Regions from separate parts of the Streptomyces hamibioticus genome, predicted to be linked through region 3. Evidence: predicted binding sites of a transcription regulator. Region 3 holds the regulator's gene; each other region holds the start of a gene.
The links. Region 3 encodes HrcA, which represses chaperone genes, less so after heat shock. Its sites were predicted from a motif close to TTNGCACTCNGNNNNNCNGAGTGCNAA; they were not measured.

Region 1 (3,271 bases), 1.0 Mb from region 3:
CGTCTACGGCGGCGAGCTGGTCGGCATCGAGGGCAACTACGACGACGTGAACCGCTTCTGCTCCGAGCTGATCGGCGACCCGGCCGGCGAGGGCTGGGGCTTCGTCAACGTCAACCTGCGGCCGTACTACGCGGAGGGCTCCAAGACCCTGGCGTACGAGATCTGCGAGCAGCTCGGCTGGCAGCTGCCCGACCAGATCGTGGTGCCGATCGCCTCCGGCTCCCAGCTCACGAAGATCGACAAGGGGCTGCAGGAACTGATCGCGCTCGGGCTGGTCGAGGACAAGCCGTACAAGATCTTCGGCGCGCAGGCCGAGGGCTGCTCGCCGGTGTCCGCGGCCTTCAAGGCCGGGCACGACGTCGTCCGTCCCCAGAAGCCGAACACCATCGCCAAGTCGCTGGCCATCGGCAACCCGGCGGACGGCCCGTACGTCCTGGACATCGCCCGCCGCACCGGCGGCGCGGTGGAGGACGTGACGGACGAGCAGGTGGTCGACGCGATCAGGCTGCTCGCCCGGACCGAGGGCATCTTCGCGGAGACGGCGGGCGGTGTGACGGTCGGCGTGACGAGGAAGCTCATCGACAGCGGCGCGCTCGACCCGGCGCTGACGACCGTCGTCCTCAACACCGGTGACGGCCTCAAGACCCTCGACGCGGTGGCCGGCACCGGCCTCACCGCCACCATCCGCCCGAACCTGGACTCCTTCCGAGAGGCTGGCCTCGCATGAGCGTGACCGTTCGTATCCCGACCATCCTGCGCACCTACACCGGCGGCCAGGCCGAAGTGAGCGCCGAGGGCGCCACCCTCTCCGAGGTCATCTCGGACCTGGAGAAGAACCACGCCGGCATCGCCGCCCGGGTGCTGGACGACCAGGGCAAGCTGCGCCGGTTCGTCAACGTGTACGTCAACGACGACGACGTCCGCTTCGAGCAGGGCCTGGAGACCGCGACCCCCGACGGGGCCGGCGTGTCCATCATCCCGGCGGTCGCCGGCGGCTGAACCGGCGTTTCCGTTACCGACGGTAATGTCGGTGACATAGGGTTTCCCCTATTGCCCCCTCCGTGAGAGATGCGGAGGGGGCAATTCCGTGTGATTGAGCGCGGTAGAGTTGGGGAACGCGCTCCCGACCGCAAGGTCGGAAACCCTGAATTCCTGCCGTACGCCCGACAAGATGTAGCCAAACTGTGGGTGTCTTTCGCGGCTTTTGCGCCGTTCGTCCGGCCCGACTTGCCCTGGAATCGCACGAATTCTCGCCATATTCCGGACCGGGTCCGTCCAGAATTCTCGTCCGATTGACCTGTTGCAGACGGCAGTTGGACAGATACATTCAGCCGCGGTCGACGCGTTCCGGCGCACGCCCCCATCCGTTGGGGGGTGAGGTCTGACCCGGATCCGCGAAGTGTGGATCTGTGCAAGGGCCAGTAATAGGGGAGTTAGGCATGGCTCAGGGCACCGTCAAGTGGTTCAACGCGGAGAAGGGGTACGGCTTCATCGCGGTCGACGGTGGTGCGGATGTTTTCGTCCACTACAGCGCGATCCAGATGGACGGCTACCGCACCCTTGAAGAGGGCCAGCGGGTCGAGTTCGAGATCTCGCAGGGTCAGAAGGGCCCGCAGGCCGACATGGTGCGCGTCACCGCCTGATACGCGCGTCCGACCGCAGCGAACGGTCTTCTCCGGAGGGTCCGCACCCGGCAGGGTGTGGGCCCTCCGGCATGTCCGGGGACGTGCCCGCTTCGCGGGCGCACCTTGCACTCGGACGGGTCGAGTGCTAATCATTGGCGTTAGCACTCTGAAGGTGAGAGTGACAGCGAAGGACCGGGTCGGTGAGGCCCGCGGGCCGGGTGGGGCAAGGAACCACAAGGCCTGCGAGCCGTCCGTCGCGGGCGCGGGCGCGGTCCGAAGGAATCACCCCCAGTCCTGGAGGGACCACTTCACATGGCCAAGATCATCGCGTTCGACGAGGAGGCGCGGCGCGGCCTCGAGCGCGGCATGAACCAGCTCGCGGACGCCGTGAAGGTGACGCTCGGCCCCAAGGGCCGCAACGTCGTCCTCGAGAAGAAGTGGGGCGCGCCCACGATCACCAACGACGGCGTGTCCATCGCCAAGGAGATCGAGCTCGAGGACCCGTACGAGAAGATCGGCGCCGAGCTGGTCAAGGAAGTCGCCAAGAAGACGGACGACGTCGCCGGTGACGGTACGACCACGGCGACCGTTCTCGCCCAGGCCCTGGTCAAGGAGGGCCTGCGCAACGTCGCCGCCGGCGCCAACCCGATGGCCCTGAAGCGCGGTATCGAGAAGGCCGTCGAGGCCGTCTCCGCCGCCCTGCTGGAGCAGGCGAAGGACGTCGAGACCAAGGAGCAGATCGCCTCCACGGCCTCCATCTCCGCCGCCGACACCCAGATCGGCGAGCTGATCGCCGAGGCCATGGACAAGGTCGGCAAGGAAGGCGTCATCACCGTCGAGGAGTCCCAGACCTTCGGTCTGGAGCTGGAGCTCACCGAGGGTATGCGCTTCGACAAGGGCTACATCTCGGCGTACTTCGCCACCGACATGGAGCGTATGGAGGCCGTCCTCGACGACCCGTACATCCTGATCGCGAACTCCAAGATCTCCAACGTCAAGGACCTGCTCCCGCTCCTGGAGAAGGTCATGCAGTCGGGCAAGCCGCTGCTGATCATCGCCGAGGACGTCGAGGGCGAGGCCCTGTCGACCCTGGTCGTCAACAAGATCCGCGGCACCTTCAAGTCCGTCGCCGTCAAGGCCCCGGGCTTCGGCGACCGCCGCAAGGCCATGCTCGGCGACATCGCCATCCTCACGGGCGGCGAGGTCATCTCCGAGGAGGTCGGCCTCAAGCTGGAGAACGCGACCCTGGACCTCCTGGGCCGCGCCCGCAAGGTCGTCATCACCAAGGACGAGACCACCATCGTCGACGGCGCCGGCTCCACCGACCAGGTCAACGGCCGCGTCAACCAGATCCGCGCCGAGATCGAGAACAGCGACTCGGACTACGACCGCGAGAAGCTCCAGGAGCGCCTGGCGAAGCTGGCCGGCGGCGTGGCCGTCATCAAGGCCGGTGCCGCCACCGAGGTCGAGCTCAAGGAGCGCAAGCACCGCATCGAGGACGCCGTCCGCAACGCCAAGGCGGCCGTCGAGGAGGGCATCGTCGCCGGTGGTGGCGTGGCCCTGCTCCAGGCCTCCCAGGTCTTCGAGAAGCTGGAGCTGGAGGGTGACGAGGCGACCGGCGCCAACGCCGTGAAGCTCGCCCTGGA
Region 2 (3,271 bases), 2.1 Mb from region 3:
TGATCACGCACACGCCGCCGGCCAGCTTGGCGAGGCGCTCCTGGAGCTTCTCGCGGTCCCAGTCGGAGTCCGTGGCCTCGATCTCGGCCTTGATCTGGGAGACGCGGCCCTCCACGTCCTCCTTCTTGCCGGCACCGTCGACGACGGTGGTGTCGTCCTTGGTGACGGTGACCCGGCGGGCGGAGCCGAGGACCTCGAGACCGACCTGGTCGAGCTTGAGGCCGACCTCCTCGGAGATGACCGTGGCGCCGGTCAGGACGGCCATGTCCTGCAGCATCGCCTTGCGGCGGTCGCCGAAGCCCGGGGCCTTGACGGCGACGGCGTTGAAGGTGCCGCGGATCTTGTTCACCACGAGGGTCGACAGGGCCTCGCCCTCGACGTCCTCGGCGATGATCAGCAGCGGCTTGGAGGAGTTGGCCTGGATGACCTTCTCCAGCAGCGGCAGCAGGTCCGCGATGGAGGAGATCTTGCCCTGGTTGATCAGGATGTACGGGTCGTCGAGGACGGCCTCCATGCGCTCCTGGTCCGTCACGAAGTACGGCGACAGGTAGCCCTTGTCGAAGGCCATGCCCTCGGTGAAGTCCAGCTCCAGGCCGAAGGTGTTGGACTCCTCGACGGTGATCACACCGTCCTTGCCGACCTTGTCCATCGCCTCGGCGATCAGCTCGCCGACCTGCTGGTCCTGGGCGGACAGCGCGGCGACGGCGGCGATGTCGGACTTCTCGTCGATCGGGCGGGCGGTGGCGAGGAGGTCCTCGGAGACGGCGGCGACGGCCGCGTCGATGCCCTTCTTCAGCAGCGCCGGGGAGGCACCCGCGGCGACGTTCTTCAGGCCCTCGCGGACCAGCGCCTGGGCCAGCACGGTGGCGGTGGTGGTGCCGTCGCCCGCGATGTCGTTGGTCTTGGTCGCCACCTCCTTCACCAGCTGGGCGCCGAGGTTCTCGTACGGGTCCTCGATCTCGACCTCGCGGGCGATCGTGACACCGTCGTTGGTGATGGTCGGGGCGCCGAACTTCTTGTCGATGACGACGTTGCGGCCCTTGGGGCCGATCGTCACCTTCACCGTGTCGGCGAGCTTGTTGACGCCGCGCTCGAGGGCGCGACGGGCGTCCTCGTCGAACTTCAGGATCTTCGCCATGGGAGCGTGAGCCCTCTTCCGGAATCTGGGTTGAACGGCACTGCGCCCCGGGCGCCCGGCTTCTTATCGATTGCGGGGGCCAGGGGCGCAGCTCAAAGCAGGGTGCTTCGGGTGAATTACTTCTCGACGATCGCGAGCACGTCGCGGGCCGAGAGGACGAGGTACTCCTCGTTGTTGTACTTCACCTCGGTGCCGCCGTACTTGCTGTAGAGCACGACGTCGCCGACGTTGACGTCGAGCGGAAGGCGGTTGCCGTCCTCGAAGCGGCCCGGGCCCACGGCCAGGACGACGCCCTCCTGGGGCTTCTCCTTGGCAGTGTCCGGAATGACCAGGCCCGAGGCCGTGGTCTGCTCGGCGTCGAGCGGCTGGACCACGATGCGGTCCTCGAGCGGCTTGATGGCAACCTTGGAGCTGGCGGTCGTCACGATCCGACCTCCCCCTTCGGAGATCTCACGGGGTTAACTGTCTGAGGTGGCGACCAGGTCGATCCGTCGTCGCGGGTGCCGGACCTGCCCGTCGCGTTGTTGGCACTCTCCTAGGGGGAGTGCCAGAGCCGAGACTATGACCGCGATTAGCACTCGGTCAAGCGGAGTGCCAATGACGGCGGCGCGTCGGCCGGGGTTCGCGGTGAATGTCCGCCCGCGCAGCACACCCCCGCGGCGAGTGCCGGAGGTGCGGGGCGGCCTACAGGTAGTCCTCCAGGCGGCCCACCCGCAGCCCCCTCTCCTCGATCTCCCGGAGCAGCTCCTGCGTGCGCTCCGGCGCCGTCACCGCCACGATGTCGCCGGGATGCAGGCGGCGCTCCCCACGGGAGTACGCGAAGTCGCCGTCGGCCGTCACCCGTGCCCGCCACAGGACGACCGCCGTGATGCCGCAGTCGGCGGCGGCGCGCAGGGTCGTCGTGTCGTAGGTGCCGTGGGGCGGGCGGAGCAGACGGGGGCGGACGCCGAAGCGGGACTTGAGCTTGCGCTGCTGGCCGCAGATCTCGGCGCGCTGGCCGGCGTAGGGCAGGCCGCGCAGGGAGCGGTGGTCGAGGGTGTGGTTCTGCAGGCTCGCTCCGACCGAGCGCAGCCGCGCCAGGTCGCCGTAGGCCGGTCCGGCGACGGTGTCCGTGAGGAAGAGGGTGACCGGGAGCCGCCGGGCCAGGACCAGGTCGGTGACGTGCGGGTGGCGTTCGGCGCCGTCGTCGTAGGTGAGGAAGACGACCTTGTCGCGGGTGCGGACGTGGTCCACGACGGGCGGGAGGTCCTGCGCCCGGCCGGCGGCCTGCGCCGCGTCCCCGGGCGCGTGGGCGGCGGGGCCGGCCGCCTGGGCGCAGCCTGCGAGCAGCAGGGCCGCCACGGCGGTGCCGGCCGCCCGGCGCCGGACCCGGCGCCGCCTCACAGGTAGTCCTCCAGGTGGGCCACCGCGTATCCCTCGGCGGTGACCTTGTCCAGGAAGCGGCGGACCATGTCGGGCATGGTGCCCTTCCAGTCGTCCCGGCCCCGGAAGTGGCTGAGCACGATGTCGCCGCGGCGGATCTTCCGGTCCCACTCGCGGTACTCCCAGCGGTCGACGAAGACCTCCTCGTTCCACAGCGGGACGTGCTTGATGCCGCAGCTCTTGGCGGCGCGCAGCGAGTCCGCGTTGTAGTTGCCGAAGGGCGGGCGGAAGACGGTGGGGCGCTTGCCGTAGTGCTCGCGGATGACCTTCTGCATGCCGCAGATCTCGCGCTTCTGCGCCGCGTACGACAGGCCGGGCAGGTAGGGGTGGCTGAGCGTGTGGTTGTTGAGGGTGACCCCGCGGGCCTGCATCTTCTTGAAGTAGCCGTAGTCGTCCTTCACCACGTAGTCGCTGAGGAAGGCGGTGTACGGGATCTTCAGCTCGCTCATCATCTTCAGGAACGCCGGGTCCTTCTCGGCGCCGTCGTCGATGGTGAGGAAGACGATCTTCTGCTTGGTGGGGATCGTGGTGAAGACCGGCGGAAGGCCCCGCTCGGCGTGGTCGTCGACCTCGAAGCCCTTGCGCGTGGTGATCTCCGGCTTCCTCCCGGGCGGCGGCGGGGCCGCCAGCGGCACCTTCTTCAGGCCCCAGCGCCTGGCGGCGGCGGCCCGGGCCGTGTACGCGGCCTTCAGCTTGGTGGCGTAGGCGTCC
Region 3 (3,271 bases):
GGAATGGTGACCGTGCAGTGCAGGTCGTCACCGCGGCGCTGGAAGGTGGGGTGCGGCAGCTCGTGGATCTCGACGTACAGGTCACCGGCCGGACCGCCGCCGGGCCCGACCTCGCCCTCACCGGCCAGCTGGATCCGCGTGCCGTTGTCGACACCGGCCGGGATCTTCACGGTCAGGGTGCGACGGGAGCGGACCCGGCCGTCGCCGGCGCACTCCGGGCACGGGGTCGGGACCACCGTGCCGAAGCCCTGGCACTGGGGGCAGGGGCGGGAGGTCATGACCTGGCCCAGGAAGGACCGGGTCACCTGGGAGACCTCGCCGCGGCCCCGGCACATGTCACACGTCTGGGCACTCGTGCCCGGCGCCGCGCCCTCGCCGCTGCAGGTGTTGCAGACGACGGCCGTGTCGACCTGGATGTCCTTGGTGGTCCCGAACGCGGCCTCGTCCAGCTCGACCTCGATCCGGATCATCGCGTCCTGGCCCCGGCGGGTGCGCGAGCGCGGCCCGCGCTGCGACGCCGTACCGAAGAACGCGTCCATGATGTCCGAGAAGTTCCCGAAGCCGCCCGCGCCGAAGCCGCCGGCCCCGCCACCGCCGCCGGCCTGCGACAGCGGGTCGCCGCCGAGGTCGTAGACCTGCTTCTTCTGCGGGTCCGACAGCACCTCGTAAGCGGCGTTGATCTCCTTGAACCGCTCCTGGGTCTTCGGATCCGGATTGACGTCCGGGTGCAGCTCGCGCGCGAGCCGCCGGAAGGCCTTCTTGATCTCTTCCTGCGACGCGTCGCGGCGCACGCCGAGAACGGCGTAATAGTCCGTGGCCACCTACGACTCCGCCAGGATCTGTCCGACGTACCGTGCCACTGCGCGTACCGCTCCCATCGTTCCCGGGTAGTCCATGCGGGTCGGTCCGACCACGCCGAGCTTGGCAACCGCCTCGCCGCCCGAACCGTAGCCCACCGACACGACGGACGTGGAGTTGAGTCCTTCGTGGGCGTTCTCATGACCGATACGGACGGTCACGCCCGGATCCTTGGCCTCGCCGAGCAGCTTGAGGAGCACCACCTGCTCCTCCAGCGCCTCCAGCACCGGCCGGATCGTGAGGGGGAAGTCGTGCCCGAAGCGGGTGAGATTGGCGGTGCCGCCGATCATCAACCGCTCCTCGTTCTCCTCGACCAGTGTCTCCAGGAGAGTGGAGAGCACCGACGAGACCGTACCGCGGTCCTCGGGGTCGAAGGCGTCCGGAAGGTCCTCCACCAGCGTCGGCACGTCCGTGAACCGGCGGCCCGCGACCCGGCTGTTGAGCCGCGCGCGCAGATCCGCCAGCGACGACTCGCCGAACGGCGCCGGACAGTCGACCATCCGCTGCTCCACCCGCCCGGTGTCCGTGATCAGCACCAGCATCAGGCGCGCGGGCGCGAGCGAGAGCAGCTCCACGTGCCGCACGGTCGAGCGGGTCAGGGACGGGTACTGCACGACGGCGACCTGCCGGGTCAGCTGCGCCAGCAGCCGCACCGTGCGGGCCACCACGTCGTCGAGGTCGACGGCGCCCTCCAGGAAGTTCTGGATGGCGCGCCGCTCGGGGGCCGTCATCGGCTTGACCCCGGCCAGCTTGTCGACGAACAGCCGGTAGCCCTTGTCGGTGGGGATGCGCCCGGCGCTGGTGTGCGGCTGGGCGATGAACCCCTCCTCCTCCAGGGCCGCCATGTCGTTGCGCACGGTGGCCGGGGAGACGCCGAGGTTGTGCCGCTCGGTGAGGGCCTTGGAGCCGACGGGCTCCTCGGTGCCGACGTAGTCCTGGACGATGGCGCGCAGTACCTGCAGCCTTCGTTCACTGAGCATCGCGCACACCTCCAAAAGTCCTTCGTCCGGCTTCCCCTCCTGGCACTCGGCGCGTGTGAGTGCCAGACTTCCCCGGCCAGTGTACGGCCGTGGGGCACACCCCGGGCAAGGGCGGGCCTGCGCCGTCGTGCCCGGATCCGTCGTCCCCGTTAGCGTCGCGGTATGACGGTGACTTGGGAAGAGCTGGGATGGGAGAGGGTGGCGGCCGGTGTCGGGCGGTGCCGGCTGCCGGTGTGGGACTGCACGGCGGGGCTGGTCGTCGGCCGGGGCGCGGCGCTGCTGATCGACGCCGGGTCGAGCCTCGGGGAGGGCGCCCGGTTGCGTGCCGAGGCGCAGGCGCTCGCCGGTCACCGTGTGACGCATCTCGCGCTGACCCACCCCCACTTCGACCACGTCTTCGGCGCGGCGGCCTTCGCGGGCGCGGAGGTGTTCGGCGCGGTGGGCGTGGACACCGTCCTCGGTACCGGCTCCGGGCGGGACGAACTGCGGGCGGACGCGGTCGCCCACGGCCTGGACGCACGCCGGGCGGCGGAGGCGGCCGACGCCCTGGTGCCGGTGCGCCACCAGGTGTGCGGCGAGTGGACCCTCGACCTGGGCGGCGGCCGGCAGGTGCTGCTGGCCAACCTCGGGCCCGGGCACACGGCGCACGATCTGGCGGTGCTGGTGCCGGGCGACCCGGAGGTCGTCTTCTGCGGCGACCTGGTCGAGGAGTCCGGGGCTCCGCAGGCGGGCCCCGACGCCGTACCGGCGCACTGGCCCGCCGCGCTGGACCGGCTCCTCGACCTCGGCGGGGACGACGCGCTGTACGTCCCCGGGCACGGCGCGGTGGTGGACGCGGCCTTCGTCCGGGCCCAGCGGGACGCGCTGGCGGCCCGGTACGGCGTGTCGCGCTGATCACGGCACGCGGGATTCTCCTATCGTCGGGAGAATGCGCCAGTACTCCCCCGATCTGACCCCGTCGTGGAAGAAGCCGCAGCCGGTGCCGGAGGTTCCGGCCGAGCCGGGACTGGTGGTGGAGGAGCCGGGGACCGGCTTCTGCGGGGCGGTGATCGGCTGCGAGGCGGGCACGGTGACGCTGGAGGACCGCTTCGGCAAGCACCGGGTGTTCCCGCTCCAGCCGCGCGGGTTCCTGCTGGAGGGCCGGGTGGTGACACTGGTGCGGCCGTCCTCGGGGCCGGCGCGTCCGACGCGTACGGCGTCCGGTTCGGTCGCCGTTCCGGGCGCACGCGCGCGCGTGGCCCGCGCCGGGCGCATCTACGTCGAGGGGCGGCACGACGCCGAGCTGGTGGAGAAGGTGTGGGGCGACGACCTGCGCATCGAGGGCGTGGTCGTGGAGTACCTGGAGGGCGTGGACGACCTGCCGTCGATCGTCGGCGAGTTCGCCCCCGGGCCGGACGCGCGCCTGGGCGTCCTGGTGGACCACCTGGTGCCGG

Region 1: a site for HrcA is predicted at 1,748-1,774, ahead of groL (chaperonin GroEL). Genes of this name have one in related genera too.
Region 2: a site for HrcA is predicted at 1,710-1,736, ahead of groES (co-chaperone GroES). Genes of this name have one in related genera too.

What each region holds. Positions count from the first base shown of each region.
Region 1 covers NZ_JBKKQY010000001.1:4,086,619-4,089,889, forward strand. Annotated here, with positions in the region: gene thrC (threonine synthase) at 1-727, shown strand, start outside; gene ACLGIH_RS18455 (MoaD/ThiS family protein) at 724-999, shown strand; gene ACLGIH_RS18460 (cold-shock protein) at 1,440-1,643, shown strand; gene groL (chaperonin GroEL) at 1,938-3,271, shown strand, end outside.
Region 2 covers NZ_JBKKQY010000001.1:2,964,366-2,967,636, forward strand. Annotated here, with positions in the region: gene groL (chaperonin GroEL) at 1-1,138, opposite strand, end outside; gene groES (co-chaperone GroES) at 1,255-1,563, opposite strand; gene ACLGIH_RS13100 (polysaccharide deacetylase family protein) at 1,823-2,521, opposite strand; gene ACLGIH_RS13105 (polysaccharide deacetylase family protein) at 2,518-3,271, opposite strand, start outside.
Region 3 covers NZ_JBKKQY010000001.1:5,098,183-5,101,453, reverse strand. Annotated here, with positions in the region: gene dnaJ (molecular chaperone DnaJ) at 1-821, opposite strand, end outside; gene hrcA (heat-inducible transcriptional repressor HrcA) at 822-1,838, opposite strand; gene ACLGIH_RS23125 (MBL fold metallo-hydrolase) at 2,001-2,732, shown strand; gene ACLGIH_RS23120 (DUF3097 domain-containing protein) at 2,767-3,271, shown strand, end outside.